4 regions of the Micromonospora sp. NPDC049047 genome follow, and region 1 is predicted to be linked to each of the others. Evidence: riboswitches for the same ligand, from Rfam matches in the RefSeq annotation. Region 1 holds a riboswitch; each other region holds the start of a gene.
The links. Region 1 has a riboswitch for cyclic di-AMP ahead of AB0B86_RS06730 (NlpC/P60 family protein). Riboswitches for the same ligand answer to the same signal wherever they lie in the genome.

Region 2: linked by a shared signal. The riboswitch ahead of AB0B86_RS04400 (hypothetical protein) and the one ahead of AB0B86_RS06730 (NlpC/P60 family protein) in region 1 are both predicted to bind cyclic di-AMP.
Region 3: linked by a shared signal. The riboswitch ahead of AB0B86_RS31425 (transglycosylase family protein) and the one ahead of AB0B86_RS06730 (NlpC/P60 family protein) in region 1 are both predicted to bind cyclic di-AMP.
Region 4: linked by a shared signal. The riboswitch ahead of AB0B86_RS25510 (C39 family peptidase) and the one ahead of AB0B86_RS06730 (NlpC/P60 family protein) in region 1 are both predicted to bind cyclic di-AMP.

Annotation. Positions count from the first base shown of each region.
Region 1 is NZ_JBEZEY010000003.1:232,998-237,134, forward strand. Features, by position in the region: tRNA gene AB0B86_RS06715 (tRNA-Gly) at 13-86, opposite strand; gene AB0B86_RS06720 (pyridoxamine 5'-phosphate oxidase family protein) at 505-1,065, opposite strand; gene dcd (dCTP deaminase) at 1,165-1,743, shown strand; gene AB0B86_RS06730 (NlpC/P60 family protein) at 1,806-2,846, opposite strand; cyclic di-AMP (ydaO/yuaA leader) riboswitch at 2,860-2,995, opposite strand; gene AB0B86_RS06735 (N-acetylmuramoyl-L-alanine amidase) at 3,230-4,137, shown strand, end outside.
Region 2 is NZ_JBEZEY010000002.1:300,815-304,951, forward strand. Features, by position in the region: gene AB0B86_RS04395 (carbonic anhydrase) at 1-618, shown strand, start outside; gene AB0B86_RS04400 (hypothetical protein) at 676-1,695, opposite strand; cyclic di-AMP (ydaO/yuaA leader) riboswitch at 1,700-1,830, opposite strand; gene AB0B86_RS04405 (YibE/F family protein) at 1,997-3,367, opposite strand; gene AB0B86_RS04410 (copper-translocating P-type ATPase) at 3,767-4,137, shown strand, end outside.
Region 3 is NZ_JBEZEY010000031.1:43,020-47,156, reverse strand. Features, by position in the region: gene AB0B86_RS31440 (VOC family protein) at 1-114, shown strand, start outside; gene dinB (DNA polymerase IV) at 173-1,360, shown strand; gene AB0B86_RS31430 (hypothetical protein) at 1,485-1,853, shown strand; gene AB0B86_RS31425 (transglycosylase family protein) at 1,981-2,667, opposite strand; cyclic di-AMP (ydaO/yuaA leader) riboswitch at 2,667-2,839, opposite strand; gene AB0B86_RS31420 (nitrilase-related carbon-nitrogen hydrolase) at 2,939-4,137, opposite strand, start outside.
Region 4 is NZ_JBEZEY010000019.1:116,547-120,683, forward strand. Features, by position in the region: gene AB0B86_RS25500 (CDP-glycerol glycerophosphotransferase family protein) at 1-703, shown strand, start outside; gene AB0B86_RS25505 (alpha/beta fold hydrolase) at 736-1,482, opposite strand; gene AB0B86_RS25510 (C39 family peptidase) at 1,616-2,464, opposite strand; cyclic di-AMP (ydaO/yuaA leader) riboswitch at 2,695-2,836, opposite strand; gene AB0B86_RS25515 (hypothetical protein) at 3,121-3,891, opposite strand; gene AB0B86_RS25520 (hypothetical protein) at 4,026-4,137, opposite strand, start outside.

The sequences.
Region 1 (4,137 bases):
GGGCCTTTCGTGTGGAGCGGGTGACGGGAATCGAACCCGCACTGTCAGCTTGGGAAGCTGATGTTCTGCCATTGAACTACACCCGCAAGCGGCACCACTGTACCCGAGTCGTCGAGCCTGTGCACCCAGGTACCCCGGCCCGCCGATTGTCCGCGCGCCGCTCCGCCTCGGCCGGCCCAGGTTGATCCACTCGGCTTCCTGAAAGTCGGGGCATCCGAGCCGGGATACCGCGACTTTCAGGAAGCCGAGTCGATCATCCCCGGCAGCGACCCACCGGGGGCGGCCTCGCAGGCGGCACGGCACGGGCGGCGCAGGGCGGCACGGGCAGCGCGGGCAGCGCAGGGCGGCGCAGGGCGGCACGGGCGGCGCAGGGCGGCGCAGGGCGGCACGGGCGGCGCAGGGCGGCACGGGCGGGCGGCGCAGGGCGGCGCAGGGCGGGCGGGCGTACAGACGGCGCCGGCTCCGTCGGGGACGGAGCCGGCACGGGACTGTCTCTGGTCGTGGTCAGGCGGCTGTGCACTGGACGTCACGGCTGCGGCGGGTCGGGCGGGCCTGCGGCACGGCGAGCGGCGCGGCGGCCGTCGACGACGGGGCGTGCGGGTCGAGCCAGACCCGAACGGCCGGCCGACCCGGTGTGAGGCCCGGAATGCCCGCGGTGTGTTGCTCGCGGCGGGTCAGCATCGCCACGTCGACGGTGAACTCGAACAGTTGCCAGTCGACCCGTGGCTCGGCGCGGGCGCCCTGGGCCAACCGGGCGACACGCGCCGGATCGGTCACCGGACGGGCACGGCCCGCCACGTACGCCTCGTCGTCGCTCTCCTCCGGCGGGAACGAGTGCAGCGCGTAGCGGCCGTCGCGTTCGAGGTCACGGCGCTTCGGGGAGTCGATGATGAAGCAGAACAGGCCCTCGTCGGTGATGACCGGGGAGACCGGGTGGACCCGGGGCCCGCCGTCGGCGCGGACGGTGGCCAGGTAGCCGAAGCCCGGCCCGTACTGCTGGAGGAGAACGCGGATCCCGTCGGCGAGTCGGGGCTCGTCGGCGGCGAATTCGGACCAGGAAGCCATGCGAGCATTCTATCGAACAAATGTACGAGCAGCGACCTCGACGCGCTGGTCACCGGCACCGAATCCGGCCAGTTTCGGCAGCGCCGCTATGGTGGTCCGATGCTGCTCTCCGACCGCGACCTGGTCTCCGAGATCAAGGCCGGCACGCTGGGCCTGGAGCCGTTCGAGCCCACCCTGGTCCAACCCTCAAGCATCGACGTACGGCTGGACCGGCTGTTCCGGGTCTTCAACAACCACCTCTACACCCACATCGACCCGGCGATGCAGCAGGACGACCTGACGTCGGCGGTCGAGGTGCCCGACGGGGAGCCGTTCGTGCTGCACCCCGGGGAGTTCGTGCTCGCCTCGACACTTGAGGTCATCTCACTGGGCGACCAGCTCGCCGGCCGGCTGGAGGGCAAGAGTTCGCTGGGGCGGCTCGGGCTGCTCACGCACTCCACCGCAGGCTTCATCGACCCCGGCTTCTCCGGTCACGTCACGCTCGAACTCTCCAACGTGGCGAACCTGCCGATCACCCTCTGGCCGGGCATGAAGATCGGGCAGCTCTGCATCTTCCGGCTCTCCTCGCCGGCCGAGCACCCGTACGGCTCGGCGGTCTACGGATCCCGTTACCAGGGGCAGCGGGGCCCGACGCCGAGCCGCGCCTGGCAGCACTGGCGCACCTGGCCGACCCGCTGATCCCGTGACGACGAGGGCCCGCCGCGACGAATCGCGACGGGCCCTTCGGTCAGCACCCTCGATCAGCCTGGGCGGCCGTAGCTGTGGATCGGGCCGTCGTCGACCTTCTTCATCTTGATCGGTTGACCGGCCTGCGAGGCGTGCACCACCCAGCCGCCGCCGACGTACATGCCGACGTGGTGGATGTCGCTGTAGTAGAAGACCAGGTCGCCGGGGCGCAGGTCGGCCCTGCTGACGTTCTTGGTGACGCGGCTCTGCGCGGCGGCGTTGTGCGGCAGTGACACCCCGGCCTTCGCCCAGGCGGCAAGCATCAGCCCGGAGCAGTCGTACGAGTTCGGGCCCTCGGCACCCCAGACGTAGGGCTTGCCGATCTGCGCGCAGGCGAACTTGACGGCCGTGCCCGCGGCGCCGCCGGGATAGCTGCCGGGGCAGGGAGCCGGGCGCAACGGACCGCCACCACCGCTGCCGTACACCTTGAGGCGCAGCTTCTGCAGCTTGTCGATCTCCTCGTTGATCTGCTTCTTCTTCGCCGCCAGTTGCGCCTCGGTGCGGGTCAACTGGGCCACCATCTGGTCGAGTGGCGCCTTCTGCCCGGCCAACTGGTCGCGCAGGTCGGCCACCTCGCGGACGTCCTGCTGCTGGTTGTGCGCGAAGCGGTCGAGCAGTTCGAGTTGACCGACCACCTCACTCGGTGACCGGCTGCCCAGCACCGCGTTGACGGTAAGCACGTTCTCGCCCTTGTAGGCGCGCACGGCCAGGGCACTGACCTTGTCCATCGCGGCGTCGACCTGACGCTCAAGCGGGGTGATCCGGGCGGCCAGCGCCTCGGCCTGCTTGCGCTTGGCGGCGAGGTCGATCCGGGTGGCGTTGTGCTGTTCGATGATCGGCTCGAGTTTGTTCCAGTCGGCGTCGATCTGGCGCTCGATCTCGGCGACGGACGGGTCGGCGTGGGCCGCCGTGGCGCTGCCGGTCAGGACGACGGCGACGCCGGCCAGTGCGGCGAGCGCGGTGGTGAAGCGGGACCAGCGTGGACGCGGCACGATCGACGTCGGGCCGGCTGCTGCCGACCGCTCGGACGACGGCCGCGGGGCATGGAGTGCCACCGGGGTTCCGTACTCCTTCTTCCTGACCGCCTACCGGGTTAGCTGACGGGTTCGGGCGGGAAGTCGGCGCCCTACCGCAGTGGCTGCGGATTCACCCCGGGGGACATGGGTCCCCGGTTCGTTCGGAAACGACTCGGCGGTGTCGGTCCGTTACCGCCCGGGCTGGACGGAGCTGCTATCGGGCCGACGAATGACCAGAGTAGAGACGCTCGTTACCACTTCGCAACCCGTGCGGCCGTGACACTCCGTACCGATCCGAGAGGGTCACCGACCGTACGTGAAAATTTCTTTCCCTACTGATCGATGGATGGAAAGGTATTGACGCGGACTCCCGGCCGGCGCGAAGGTGACCTCACCTTCACCCGCGCAATACAGGGGGTTCAATGCATCGTCCAACCCTGCTCGCCGCGACGGTGGCCGCCGTGGTCGCCGCCGCGACCACTGTCCCGCTACCTGCCAACGCCACTGCCGCACCCGCGACCGACCGCCAGCAGCAGTACGCCGCCGCGGCCGCCGAGTACGGCGTACCGACCGACGTGCTGCTCGGCCTCTCCTACCTGGAGTCCCGCTGGGACAGCAACGCCGGCACCCCCAGCACCAGCGGCGGTTACGGCCCCATGCACCTGACCGACGCCCGACACGTGGCCGCGCTGCCAGTGGGCGGCCACCACGACACCGGCACCGAGGACCCGCGCGGCGACGACTCCCGTACCGCGCTGGCACCTGCGCCCCGGCCGGCCGAGGACCCGGCGCCACCCGCCGCCGCGTTGCAGACCGTGGACGCCGCCGCCGCGCTCACCGGCGCGACCCCCGACGCGCTGCGCACCGACGCCTACGTCAACATCCGGGGCGGTGCCGCGCTGCTGGCGTCGTACCAGCGGGAGTTGGGCGCGCCGATCGGTGCCGGCACCGACCCGGCCAGCTGGTACGGCGCGGTGGCCCGCTACGCCGGCGCGGACAGCGCCGACGCCGCGGCGGCCTTCGCCGACGAGGTCTTCACCACCATCGGCGCCGGAGAGTCCCGGGTGACCGACGACGGGCAGCGGATCGCGCTGCCGGCCCGGGCGATCCGCCCGCAACGCTCCTGGCTGGACCGACTGGGTCTGCGCCGGCTCGCCCGCCCGGACGGGCTGGAATGCCCCCGGACCATCTCCTGCGAGTGGATTCCGGCGCCCTACGCGGCGTTCGGCGACGGGGACTACGGCAACCACGACCTGTCCGACCGACCCGCCCGGCAGAAGATCGAGTACATAGTCATCCACGACACCGAGGGAAGCTGGGCCACCACCCT
Region 2 (4,137 bases), on a different contig from region 1:
GGAAACGTGCGCTTCGTCAGCGGCGCCCCACGCCACCCCAACCAGGACGCCGGGCACCGGGCCGCCGTGGCCGACGGGCAGCACCCGTTCGCGGTGATCGTCGGCTGCTCCGACTCCCGACTGGCCGCCGAGATCATCTTTGACCGAGGGCTGGGTGACCTGTTCGTGGTCCGCACGGCCGGGCACACCACCGGCCCGGAGGTGCTCGGCAGCGTGGAGTACGCGGTGGCCGTCCTGGGCACCCCCCTGGTGGTCGTGCTCGGCCACGACTCGTGCGGGGCGGTGCAGGCGGCGCGGGAATCCGTCGCGACCGGCACCCAACCGGCCGGGCACCTGCCGGCGGTGGTAGATGCAGTGCTGCCCAGTCTGCGTCGGGCCGAGGCCGAGGGCGTGGACGACATCGACGGCATCGTCGACATCCACATCGCGCAGACCGTCGAGACGTTGCTCCGGCAGTCGCCGGTGCTGGCCGCCGAGGTGGAGCGGGGGCGCTGCGCTGTGGTGGGCGTGTCGTACCGGCTCGCCGCCGGAGTGGTGCGCCCGGTGGCCGCCGTGCCGGCCGGCTTCGCGACGCTCGGCGTGCCGGCCGGGTCGGCTGACCCGGCTGCTGCCGCCTGACCTGCCGAGGGCCGCCCCGCAGTACGCGGAGCGGCCCTCGGCAACAGGTGGCGCGGGTCAGAGCATCGACATGTGTACGTGGTCGGTGTGGTTCGACGGTCCGCTGTAGGACTTCCAGCCGGTCGCCGGGAACCAGATCTGCCGGTTCCAGATCACGTAGTAGATGCCGAGCCGGTCGGCGTTGCGGATGAGGAACGCGGCCACGTTGTTGCCGTACATCCGGGTGTCGTTGTTGTGCCACGGGCTGAAGCCGCTCTTCTGCAACGACCAGTCGCAGGCGCGGCCCTTCGGGTGCTCGTACGGTCCACCGTTGCGGTGACAGCCGACGAACCGGTTGAATCCGGCGGCCTTGACTTCCTTGTACGCGTGCAGCGTCCGCGGCGTGACGCAACCGGACGTGGTCGGGTCCTTCTCGCTGCAGGACTGCGGCTTCCAGTCACCGTCGGCGGTGCGACCCGGGCCGATCTTGGCGACCTTCGAGGTGGCGTCGACCAGGCCGCCGGTGAAGCCCTTGCCGCCGACCAGGGCGAGCGCCTTGTCGGCCTCGCTCTTGCGCTTGGCCATCACGGCGGTCTGCTTCTGCTGCTCCCGGACCTCGGTGTCGAGGAGCAGTTTGGCCTGCTCGGCGCGGGACTTCGCCGCGTTGACCTCGGCGAGCTTGTTCTCGTTCACCATGTTGATCTCGTCGAGCATCGCGGCGCGCTGGACGAACGTGTCCGGGGCGTCGCTCTCCAGCAGCATCGCGAGCGCGCCGATCCGACCGGTCCGGTACGACTGGGCGGCGATCTGCCCGACCTGTGGTGTCAGTGCGTCCAGGTCGGCCTTGGCCCGGTCCACCTCCAGCGCCAACTCCAACTGCCGCTTCTTGGATTTGTCCAGCTTGGACTTGGCGGCGGAGTAGTCGCGGTTGACCTGCTCGATGAGGTCGGTGATGAGCTTGGGCTCGTCGTCCTCCTCGTGCCCGGATGGTGTGGGGGTCGTCGGAGCGGCGTGGGCCGGGAGAGGCCCGGCGAGCACGGTCAGTGCGGCGATCACGGCCACCACGGGTGTCAACCAGCGGCGTAGGGGTGCCGTCACAATGTTCCCTTCCCTCGACCGCCGACCGGGTTAGCTGACGGGTTCGGGGCGGAAGTGGCCCCTACCGCTGACGCGGATTCACCCCACACACCTGGGTCCCCGGCTCGCCGGTTGGCGATTGGGCGGTGGCACCGCAGGCGCCGCTTCGCGCCTTCATCGGTAACCGGCAGCGAGGTTACCCGAGAGTCGACTCGGTGAGCTACGCCTGGATGCCGACCAAAAGTGTCATTTCGCCATAGCGTTTGGTAACCAGTGACGCGGTTCTCAGGGGGGAGACCCGATCTGGTCACGCTGAGGAGTGTCACCATGCCGTATCCGTGCTCCTGTTCGACTCCGGCCACCCGTCGGTGGCGGTGGATGCGGGCCGGGTCCGCGTCTCGTCCGGCTCGTCGGATCGCGCCGTCCGCGGCGCGTTGAGGGCGGCAAGTGCCTCCGCCGGGTCCGGTTGGGGGCGCGGCCCGGGGGCGTCGCCCGGCGGCGTGGCGTCGACACGTCCGGCCGTGGTCACGATCGCGGCCAGCCCGGTGGTCAGTGGCACGGCGGCGATCAGCCCGAGTGTGGCGACCGCGCTGCGGACGATTTCCTGCGCGAGGAACTCGCTCGTGAGAATCTGCCCGATCGGCCGCGAGTCGGCGGTGAGCAGGAGCAGGAGGGGCAGCGACGCGCCCGCGTACGCCAACACGATGGTGTTGACGGTGGAGGCGATGTGCGCGCGGCCGACGCGGGTCGCCGCCCGGTACAGCTGTATCCGGGTCAGCCCGGGATTGGCGTTCGCCAACTCGGTGACGGTGGCGGCCTGGGTGACCGTCACGTCGTCGAGCACCCCGAGCGAACCGATGATGATCCCGGCGAGCAGCAGGCCGTGCAGGTCCACGTCACCCTGGAACATCGACAGTGTCGTCGCCTCCTCACTGCCGAAGCCGGTGAGGTGGGTCGCCGCGGTGGCGATGGTGGCGAGCGCGCCGGTCAGTACCAGGCTGCCCAGGGTGCCGAGCACCGCGACCGAGGTCTGCGCGGTGACGCCGTGGGTCAGATAGAGCACCACGAACATGATCAGGGCGGCGCCGACCACCGCCACCAGCAGCGGTGATCTGCCGGCACCGATGCCCGGCAGTACGAAGGTGAGCAGGATGGCGAAGCTGGCCGCCAACCCGCCGAGCGCGGCCAGCCCCCGCCACCGGCCGAACGCGACGATCGCGGCAGCGAAGACCACCGCCAGCCACACGAGGGGAGTGCCGCGCTGGTGCTCGGCGATGTTCCAGTTGCTGGTGGCGGGATCGGTAGGGTCGGTCAACTGGACCAGGATGACCTCGTCGCCGACGTCCACCCGTGGTGCGCCCGGACCGTCGGGCACCGGTGTCCGCACCTGCTGGCCGGCGGCGGGGCCGTCGTCCACCCGGACGTCGACAGTGCCGCACGGCCCGGCGCCGGTCCTGGGTGTGTCCTCGGGGCTCGACGGCAGCGGCGGGCACGGCTCGGTCACCACGCGGGTCACCGTGCCGGCGTAGCGCGGCACGTCCGCTCCTCCGTCGGTCTGCGTCGCTCCTCCGCGCGGCCAGAGCAGTGCCGCGGCGAGCACTGTGGCGACGAAGAGGGGCACCACCGTCACGACGAGGATCCGTCGCACCCGGGGCGGGGCGGACGGCGCGGGACGGGCGTGGTCGGAACCCAAGTCGAGACTCCCAACGATCCGGTGCGGGATACGTGTCAGCGGGCCGCGCGGTTCACCGTTTCGACGCGAACGCGCCGGACGGCGGTGCGGTTCGCTGCCTGCCGACCGCCTGATCACTGACGGTCAGTGCGCGGCCGGTCGGCCGCGTCACCACGCCGTCGCGGCGTCCGGATGTGCGGCGGCATGCGCAGGGCGATCATGGGAGATGCTAGTCAGCCCACCGGGAGGTTGCCGGGCGCGCCGGAGCGTCGAGCGGCCGAACCGCCCGCGTGGTGGCCGTCGGGCCGGCATGTTGGAAGCATGTCCGCTCCGACCCCACCCGAGCACCCACAGCGCGCTGCACCCGTGCCGCACGAAAAGCACGCCGGACACGACAAGCACGCCGGGCACGATCCTGCCATGTTCCGCCGCCGGTTCTGGGTCTGCCTGGTGCTCACCGTCCCGGTGGTGCTGACGAGTCACCTCGTGTCGGATCGGCTGGGCCTGGCCGGAGGCGCTGGCTCCTGGGTGGGGCCGGTGCTCGGCTCGGTGGTGTTCTGGTGGGGCGGTTGGCCGTTCCTGGTCGGTGCGATCCGGGAGGTGCGCGACCGGGCGCCCGGGATGATGCTGCTCGTCGCGATGGCGATCACCGTCGCCTACACCGCGTCCCTGGCCACCAGCCTGGGTGCCTTCGACCTGGACTTCTGGTGGGAGTTGGCAGCGCTGGTCACCATCATGCTGCTCGGGCACTGGCAGGAGATGAAGGCCATCGGGCAGGCCCGGGGGGCGCT
Region 3 (4,137 bases), on a different contig from region 1:
CGGCTCGTCGCGCACGGGGCCACCCGGCTCACCCGGCACGAGCCCGCTCCCCCGCTGGGGGCCGGTCACCTCGTCATGGCCGACCCCGAGGGCAACGAGTTCTGCCTGGACTGACATGGGCGTTCGCCCAGCTCACCGCCGTCGCCGCCGGACGTCATGCGAACATGTGTACGTGTCGTCCGGCGCCCACATCCTGCACGCCGACCTGGACGCGTTCTACGCGTCGGTCGAGCAGCGTGACGACCCGCGCCTGCGCGGGCGGCCGGTCATCGTCGGCGGGGGCGTGGTCCTCGCGGCCAGCTACGAGGCGAAGGCCCGGGGCGTACGCAGCGCGATGGGTGGCCAGCAGGCGCGCCGGCTGTGCCCGGAGGCGATAGTGGTGCCGCCCCGGATGTCGGCGTACACGGCGGCGAGCCGCGCGGTCTTCGAGATCTTCCGGCAGACCACCCCGCTTGTCGAGGGGCTCTCCATCGACGAGGCGTTCCTGGACGTGGGTGGCCTGCGGCGGCTGGTCGGGTCGCCGACCGAGATCGCCGAGCGGCTGCGCCGGGAGGTCTGGGCCGGGGTCCACCTACCGATCACGGTGGGGGTGGCCCGCACGAAGTTCCTGGCGAAGGTGGCCAGTGGGGTGGCGAAGCCGGACGGGCTGCTGGTTGTCGCACCGGACGCCGAGGTGGCGTTCCTGCACCCGCTGCCGGTCGAGCGGCTGTGGGGCGTCGGCCCGGTCACCTCGGCGAAGTTGCGGGCGCACCGGATCCGTACCGTCGGCGAGGTGGCGCGGCTCGGCGAGGCCGCGTTGGTGTCTCTGCTCGGGTCCGGCTCCGGGCGGCACCTGCACGCCCTGGCGCACAACCGTGACCCACGCGCGGTGCAGGTCGGTCGACGACGCGGATCGATGGGTGCCCAGCACGCACTGAGCCGCAGCCCGCACGCCCCGGCGGAGTTGGACGCCATCCTCGCCGGCCTTGTCGACCGGGTCTCCCGGCGGATGCGCGCGGCCGGGCGGGCCGGGCGCACAGTGGTGCTGCGGCTGCGTTTCGGCGACTACACCCGGGCGACCCGCTCGCACACAGTGGACAAGGCGACAGCCGACACGACCCCGTTGCTCGCCGCCGCGCGGGCGCTGTTGCGGGCGGCCCAGCCCGAGATCGACAGTCGTGGTGTCACGCTGATCGGTGTCTCGGTGGGCAATCTGGACGACAGCCCGGTGCAGCCGGAGCTGCCGTTCCACAGCGACCCGGGTGCGGAGCTGGACGCCGCTGTGGACGCGGTCCGCGACCGGTTCGGATCGGCGGCGCTCACCCGGGCGGTGCTGCTCGGCCGGGAGCCGGGCGTCGAGATGCCGCTGCTGCCGGATTGACCGATCTGCGTGCGGTGTCCATCCGAAGAGGTGCGATCGGAGACACATCACAGCAGGTCGGCGGTTTAGCCGGCGGCTGACGGGTGACCCTTGGGGGGTACAGCCTGACAAGGGGGGACCCAGCATGTCCGACGACACCAGCAACCGAGTGAGCCGCAACGCCGAGCGCCCGCACGACGTGACCGACCCGCTGCTCTGGCAGTTGGCGATCGATGTGCTGAGCGCCCACGAGCCGGACGACGAGGGTCACTGCCGCAACCTCCAGTGCGCCGGGCAGTCCTGGCCCTGTGCGGCCCGCGCCGGCGCCGAGCAGTCGATACGCCTGGCCCGCAGCACACCCGCCCCGGTCGAGACGACCACCGACGGCGGCGACAGCGAGGAGGGCGGCACGGGTTGGTCCGGGGAGAGCAGCGCACCGGCTCCCCGGTGGGGCTGGAACGCCGGTCCGGTCACGTCGCACCGAGGGCCGAAGGCGTCCGCGTCCGCGGCGTGACGGCCTTCCCCCGGGGGTACGAGCGCGCGGGGCTGATTGGCATCACACGCACGAACGCTCGGCCGGTGATCCGGCCGAGCGTTCGCGTGTCATCCGTCAGAGGCTGAGCCGCTGCGTCGGGAAACGATCAGAGGCTGAGCCGCTGACCCGGGAAGATCAGGCCCGGGTCGGCCCCGATCAGCTGCCGGTTGTGCTCGTACAGCGCCTGCCAACCGCCGGTCACCCGGTGGCCGTCAGCGATCTCCGACAGGGTGTCCCCCGGCTTGACCAGGTACGTCTGGCCGCCGGTGGTCGGCGCGGTGCGTTCGTGGCTGCGGGTCGCCGGCTGCTCGCCGCGCGACGGCCGCTCGGTGGGCTTGGTCGACTTCGTGGTGGGCTTGGTCGACTTGGTGGTGGGCTTGGTCGACTTGGTGGTGGGCTTGGTCGACTTCGTGGCCGAGCCGCCGGTCGATCCGCCCTTCTTGCCGCAGGTCGGCCAGGCGCCGATGCCCTGCCCGTCGAGTACCTTCTCGGCGATCGCGATCTGCTCGCCGCGGCTGGCCAGGTCGGCGCGGGCGGCGTACTTCTTGCCGCCGTAACCGGCCCAGGTGCTCTGGGAGAACTGCAGTCCGCCGTAGTAGCCGTTCCCGGTGTTGATCTTCCAGTTGCCGCCGGACTCGCACTTGGCGATCGCGTCCCAGTTGACCGCGGCCTGCGCCGGGGCGGCCGGCCCGAAGAGGGCGACGGCGCCGGTGACCGCACCGACAGCCAGGGTGCCGACGGCGAGGCGGCGGGTGGTGACCCGTCGATGACGGGGGGTGTAGACAGACGTCATGTGAGCTTCCTCCACGCCGGCGAGGTGAGCTGTCGGGTTCGGGCCGAGGAGCCCGGCCGCACGGTGGCGGCTTCACCCCGAGGTGACATGCACCGAGGAACGTGTGGGTCCCCCGCTCCTGCCCGGTGACTGGGTTCCGACGACCGGGGGCAGGATTTGGCGTTGCCGGCCGTGGTGTCCGCGTTGGCGAACCCGACCGACGTTAGGCACGGTCGGTGACGATCGCCCAACCCCTGTGAACTTCTTCACCGGGGCACGCTGGAGAGTCCGCTCAGCGGTTGCGGGCCTGGTGACTCTGTGCAGTGACCACCATGGACCGTTTGCGATCAGCTGTCCTCCTGGAGCCAGACGCCGACCCCTCGACGGCGACGACCAACAAGACCAGGGACAACAACGGAAACCAATCTCCCGTACGCGAGTAGACAGTGCCCCATCCGGTGGTCGGAGCGGCCGTTACCAGCAACTCCGCGTCACCGGCGCTGACGTCACCCAGCAGTCTGCCGCCGCCGTCGCTTACCGTCAGCCGGCCCAACTCGGCGGCGCGGACCACTGTGATTCCGTTCTCCACACCCCGGACCATTGCGATGCGACCGTGCAGCCAACCGTCGGAGGTGAAGTCCAGGGCGGGGACGAGCAGCACCGAGGCGCCCTCCGCCCGATACCGCCGGACCAGGCCGGGATAGTCGAGGTCCTTGCAGATGGCAACGCCGAACCGCCCGTTCACGATGACGTCGTCGTCGCCCGGCGTCAGCCACTCCTCCAGGCCGGGGACCAGATGCTGTTTCTGGTACGTCGTGACGCCGCCATCCGGGTCCAGCACCAGCGCGACGTTGCTGGCCGTGCCGGCCCGCCACAGCACCGTGCCGACGACGATCTGGGCCCCGGCCTGCCGCAGCGCGTCCACGAGCAGGGGCAGGGTCGTGTCCGTCACGGCGAACACCTTCTCCGGCAGCACCACGATCCGTGCCCCACGGGCGGTCAGGTCCGCCACCCGCGCGGCGTACCGGGCGAGCAGGTCCCGGCCGGACGGTTCGTCGATCGGGAGCCCGTCCGTGGACTGCCGCAGGGCGAGCAGACCGACGGTAAGCGGCTCGGCCGGGTCGGCTGAACGACCCAGTGACCAGGCCGACCACCCGCCGGCGCCGAGCAGGAGGGCGAGCAGGCAGGCGAGGGCGGTGCGGTCGAGCCGGCCGGTGCCTGTTGGCAGTGCGCTGCCGAGCACGGCGGCGACAGCGATCGGGACGGCGAGCAGCAGGTAGGTGACGCCCCAGACGCCGGTGAGCGCGGTCAGCTGGATGACCGGCCGGACGTCGGCCTGCGTGTAGGCGAGACTCCACCACGCCCCCTGCGGGAACAGGTGCGACGCCGCGTACTCGCCGAGCACCCACAGTGCCGGCACGGTGAGGACGGCGCGCACGGTTCGCCCCCGCAGCAGCAGGGCACGGGCGAGCACTACCGTGCCGGCCGCCA
Region 4 (4,137 bases), on a different contig from region 1:
CAAGTTCGTGGTGGTCGGCCGCCCGCAGGTCGAGTCGATCCAGGTACGGTCCGAGCCGGAGCCGGGGATGGCGCACCCCACGGTGTTGTACACCCCGACGTGGACCGGGCATCACGCCGACGCCGACTACTGCTCGCTGCCGGTGGCCGAGGGGCTGCTGCGTCGGCTGCTGGAGCGCGGCGCGACGGTGATCCTGCGGGCGCACCCGTACACGACACAGAACCCGGCCTCGGCCCGCCAGTTGGGCCGGCTCACCGAACTGCTCGTCGCCGATCGGGCCCGCACCGGCCGCCAGCACGTCGTCGGTGCCGCGGCCCGCGAGCTGAGCCTGACCGAGTGCGTGAACCGGTCGGACGCGCTGGTCTCCGACGTGTCCGGGGTGATCTCGGACTACCTCTACTCCAGCAAGCCGTACGCGGTCACCGACATGGGCGACGAGGGTGACCGGTTCGCCGAACGGTTCCCGCTTGCCGCGTCGGGTTACGTGCTGCGCCGGGATCTGTCCAACCTGGACGACATGCTGACCGCGCTGCTGGACACCGATCCGCTGGCCGCGGAGCGCTGGGCCACCCGCCGACGCTACCTGGGTGACTTCCCCGCCGAGGCGTACGCCGACGCGTTCCTGACCGCCGCCCGCCGGGAACTGGCGGCAACACAGGACCCCGCCGCCGAGCGCGCCCGGCAGCTCTCCCCTCTGGCCTGACCCGGACTGTCGGCCCACCCGCCCCGGGACGCTCAGCGGTACGGGTCGAGCAGCGCCAACACGGCCGCTGGGTCCTCCACGTGAGCGTTGTGCCCGAGCCCGGGCAACGTGGCGACCGGTACGCCGTACTCCTTGAGTTGTTCGTCGGTGACCATCGGGTCGTGCTCGCCGCGCGCCAGCACCACCGGCACGTCGGTGGCCGCGAGCAGCGCGGCCAGGTCGGGCTCGCCGACGGCGAACGCGGTCGGGTCCATGGCCAGACGCCAGCGACCGTCGACCTGACGAAGGCCGGCGTCCACCACCGGATGGTCCGGCGGGAGCAGACCGGTCAGCCCGGAGACGCGCAGGTAGCGACGGGCCGCCTCGGTACGGCTGGCGAACCAGCTCACCGGGCGGGCGGCCAGCTCAGCGGCATGTTCCAGCTCGGCTGGTGACCAGAGCGCCTTGATGCCCAACCCGACCACCGCGTCCACCGGCATCCCGGCGTCGCGCGCGGCCAACGCGAGGCCGACCACGCCACCCAGCGAGTGCCCGAGCACGACGAGCCGGTCGTCGGGGGCGAGTGCCTGCGCGATCCGCTGGGCGAAGCCGGCGAAGGAGTACGACGGCAGCGGCGACGCCCAGCCGTGACCGGCGAGGTCCGGTGCCAGCCACCGACCGGGCCAGTGGTGGGCCAGATGCGGCGCCCAGGGCAACCACACGTCACCGGTCGCGCCCATCCCGTGCAACAGCAGCAGGACCGGCCCTCGACCGGCGTGACCACCCGATTCATCCACCACGGCCGCAGTCTCCCACGGTTCCCGGCCCGGTACGAGAGTCGTCGACGGGGCGTACCGCGGACCGCCGTGGAAGACGCAGCGGGCGCCGGCCCCTTGTGGGGGACGGCGCCCGCTGCGGTCCAGCGTGCCCGGGTCAGGCGGAGTAGCCCCGGCTGGCGATCCAGTTGGCCAGGTCGATGGTGGTGATCCAGTACGACGGGTCGGCAGCGTTGGCCGAGTCGGCGATGCGCACCGTACGGCCGTTGTCCTTGTAACCCACGACGGCGATGTAGTGCCCGCCGCCGTAGGAGTGCCAGCCGCCGTCGGTGTCGGTGGCGTCGCCGACGACGTTCGCGACAACGCCCCGGCCGTCGGTGATGGCCTTGACGACATCGGCCTGGAGGCGGTCCATCTGCGCCGGGCTGGGCGCGCCGGCGAACATCCGGGTCCGGTACGGGGAGCCCTTCACCTCGGCGTTGAGCACCCGGGTGGTGTCCTCGGCCGAGTTGGTGCCCATCTCGGTGGTGCCCAGCTCGGCGCCGAGTTCCTCCTGGGTACGGTCGATCCCGGCGGCGCTGAGCGCGTTACGGGTGGCCGCCGGACCGCAGTTGTAGTAGGTGTTCTGCGCCTGGTACTCGTAGTCGAGCACCTTGGTCGCGGGCGGCTTCGGCGGCGTCGGCTTACGGGTGAGGTCCGGGTTGCTCGTGGCCTTGGCGGCGGGCGCGGCGGCGCTGGTGGCCGGGGCGGCGCTTGTCGGCGCTGCGGTGGCCGACGGGGAGGCGTCGCGCACCTCGCCACGGGAGGCGGCGACGTCGCTGCGCAGCTCGGCGACTGTGGTCGCGGTGCGCTGGTCGGCCGGCGCGTCGTCGGCGGTGGTGAGCAGGGTGCCGGTGGTGCCGGCGATCACGAGGGCCGCGGCGGAGGCGGCGATGATCTGGTACGGGCGCTCGGTCGCGATGCGACGGAGCTGACGCTGCAGGGTGTGCTTCACGGGGTCCTCCACGGTCGGGGGGAGAGCGGCACACCGGGGGCCGGACCGGCATCCGGGCAGGCGCCAGCGCGCGGACTGTGGTCCGCGGATGGTGAACCGCTCAGGGGACGCCCGGCGGGGCCGGGCGGTTAGGCGATGACCCGGGGGTCAGCTCACCGTCGCTTGACGAATGAGCGGGGGCACCGCTGCGCCGTGGAGGCGAGGGAACAGCCGAGGGGTGGGGAGGTGCTGCACGAGAATGGAACTCCTTCCGACACCGCCTACCGGGTTAGCTGACGGATTCGGGCGGGAAGATCGCCCTACCGCGGGCCGATGCTCGCGGATTCACCCCGGACTTACTGATGGGTCCCCGGTTCGTTCATCACGATTGAGCGGGTCGGCGCGGCGTCGCGTCTTGCGATCGATTACCGCACCGGACGGGACGACACTACTGGCCCAACCACACGGTGCCAAGCCAGGCCCACCTGCGTAAACCCGAAACTGCACGGCAATTTCTGCGCGTATTGCCGATGACGTGACTCGATGGGACAAGCGGTTACGGCGACGCCTACGGGCCACAACCGGACAGGTCGCCGAGAGTGCGGCCAGAACGCCGTGAACAATCGAGCCGAACGTGCCGGACGCCCGATTCTGGAATCCCGTGAGCGGGCTCACATAACGGATCGGGCTCAACCCACACGGGCTGGGCGCCAGCGTGCCACGACGGCGGGACGCACCGCCCCGCGGACCAGCCGGCGCGCGGGCGCCCGACTCGGCCGCAGCCGGGCCGCTGCCGCTGCGGCCTCCTCGGCAAGGCTGCGCGCCGACTCGGCGGCCAACTCCGCAGCCCGCCACAGGGCCCGCTCCGCGTCGGCGGCGGCCTGGTAGTCGGCCCGTCTCTCCTCCCGGATCGACCGACTGAGCAGCGCTTCCTGCTCGACCGGGTGCCGCCGGGGGTCCCAGCCCCGCCGGTGTCCGAACACATCGCTGAGCTGGGCCATGCTCAGGTCGCCACGCCAGTACGCCGCCATCGCCGCGCGGTGCAGGTAGCGCTCCCGGGCGGCGTACTCAGCGGGGGTGCGGGGGGTGTCCGGGGTGGGTAGCGCCCCGCAACCCGCGAAGCGGCGGGCGGCCGTGTCCGCCTCGTCGTACCGCGTCCAGGCGCGTTCCACAGCTTCCTGACTGGTCAGCCAGGCATCGCGTCGCCGCTGGGCCGTCCTGGCCGCGCCAGCGGCGGCGACGGCGACCTCCTCGGCGTACCGGCGTCTGTCGAGGAGTTCGGCCGCGGCCACCTCGCGCGCCGTCGGTGCGGCCGGGGACGGGTCGTCGGTGGGCCGGTCCCGTTCGGGCCGGGCGACAAGCACGGCCAGCACGCCCAGCGCGAGCAGGAGCAGGGCCGACCAGATCGCAGCGGCCTGCGGCACCTCGGTTACGAACTGGTAGAAGACGGCGGTCTCCATGGTCGGCACCTCGCGGAGGAAACAGAGCGATGGGGAGCCCCGCCGGCCAGCGGGCCACGGCGGGCCACGGATCGGCGGGAAGGCGGAGCTGGTGGATCGACAGGGTGCGGCGACGGGGCGCCTGCCCCGGTGGCTCAGCGCCCGGGTGGACCCCGGGGTGTCCTACCGCTGGAGGCGTCGACGAGGGACCGCCGGTCGGGCCCGGCCAGGCGCACCGGCAGCGCGGCGGTCGCGGCGGCACCCAGA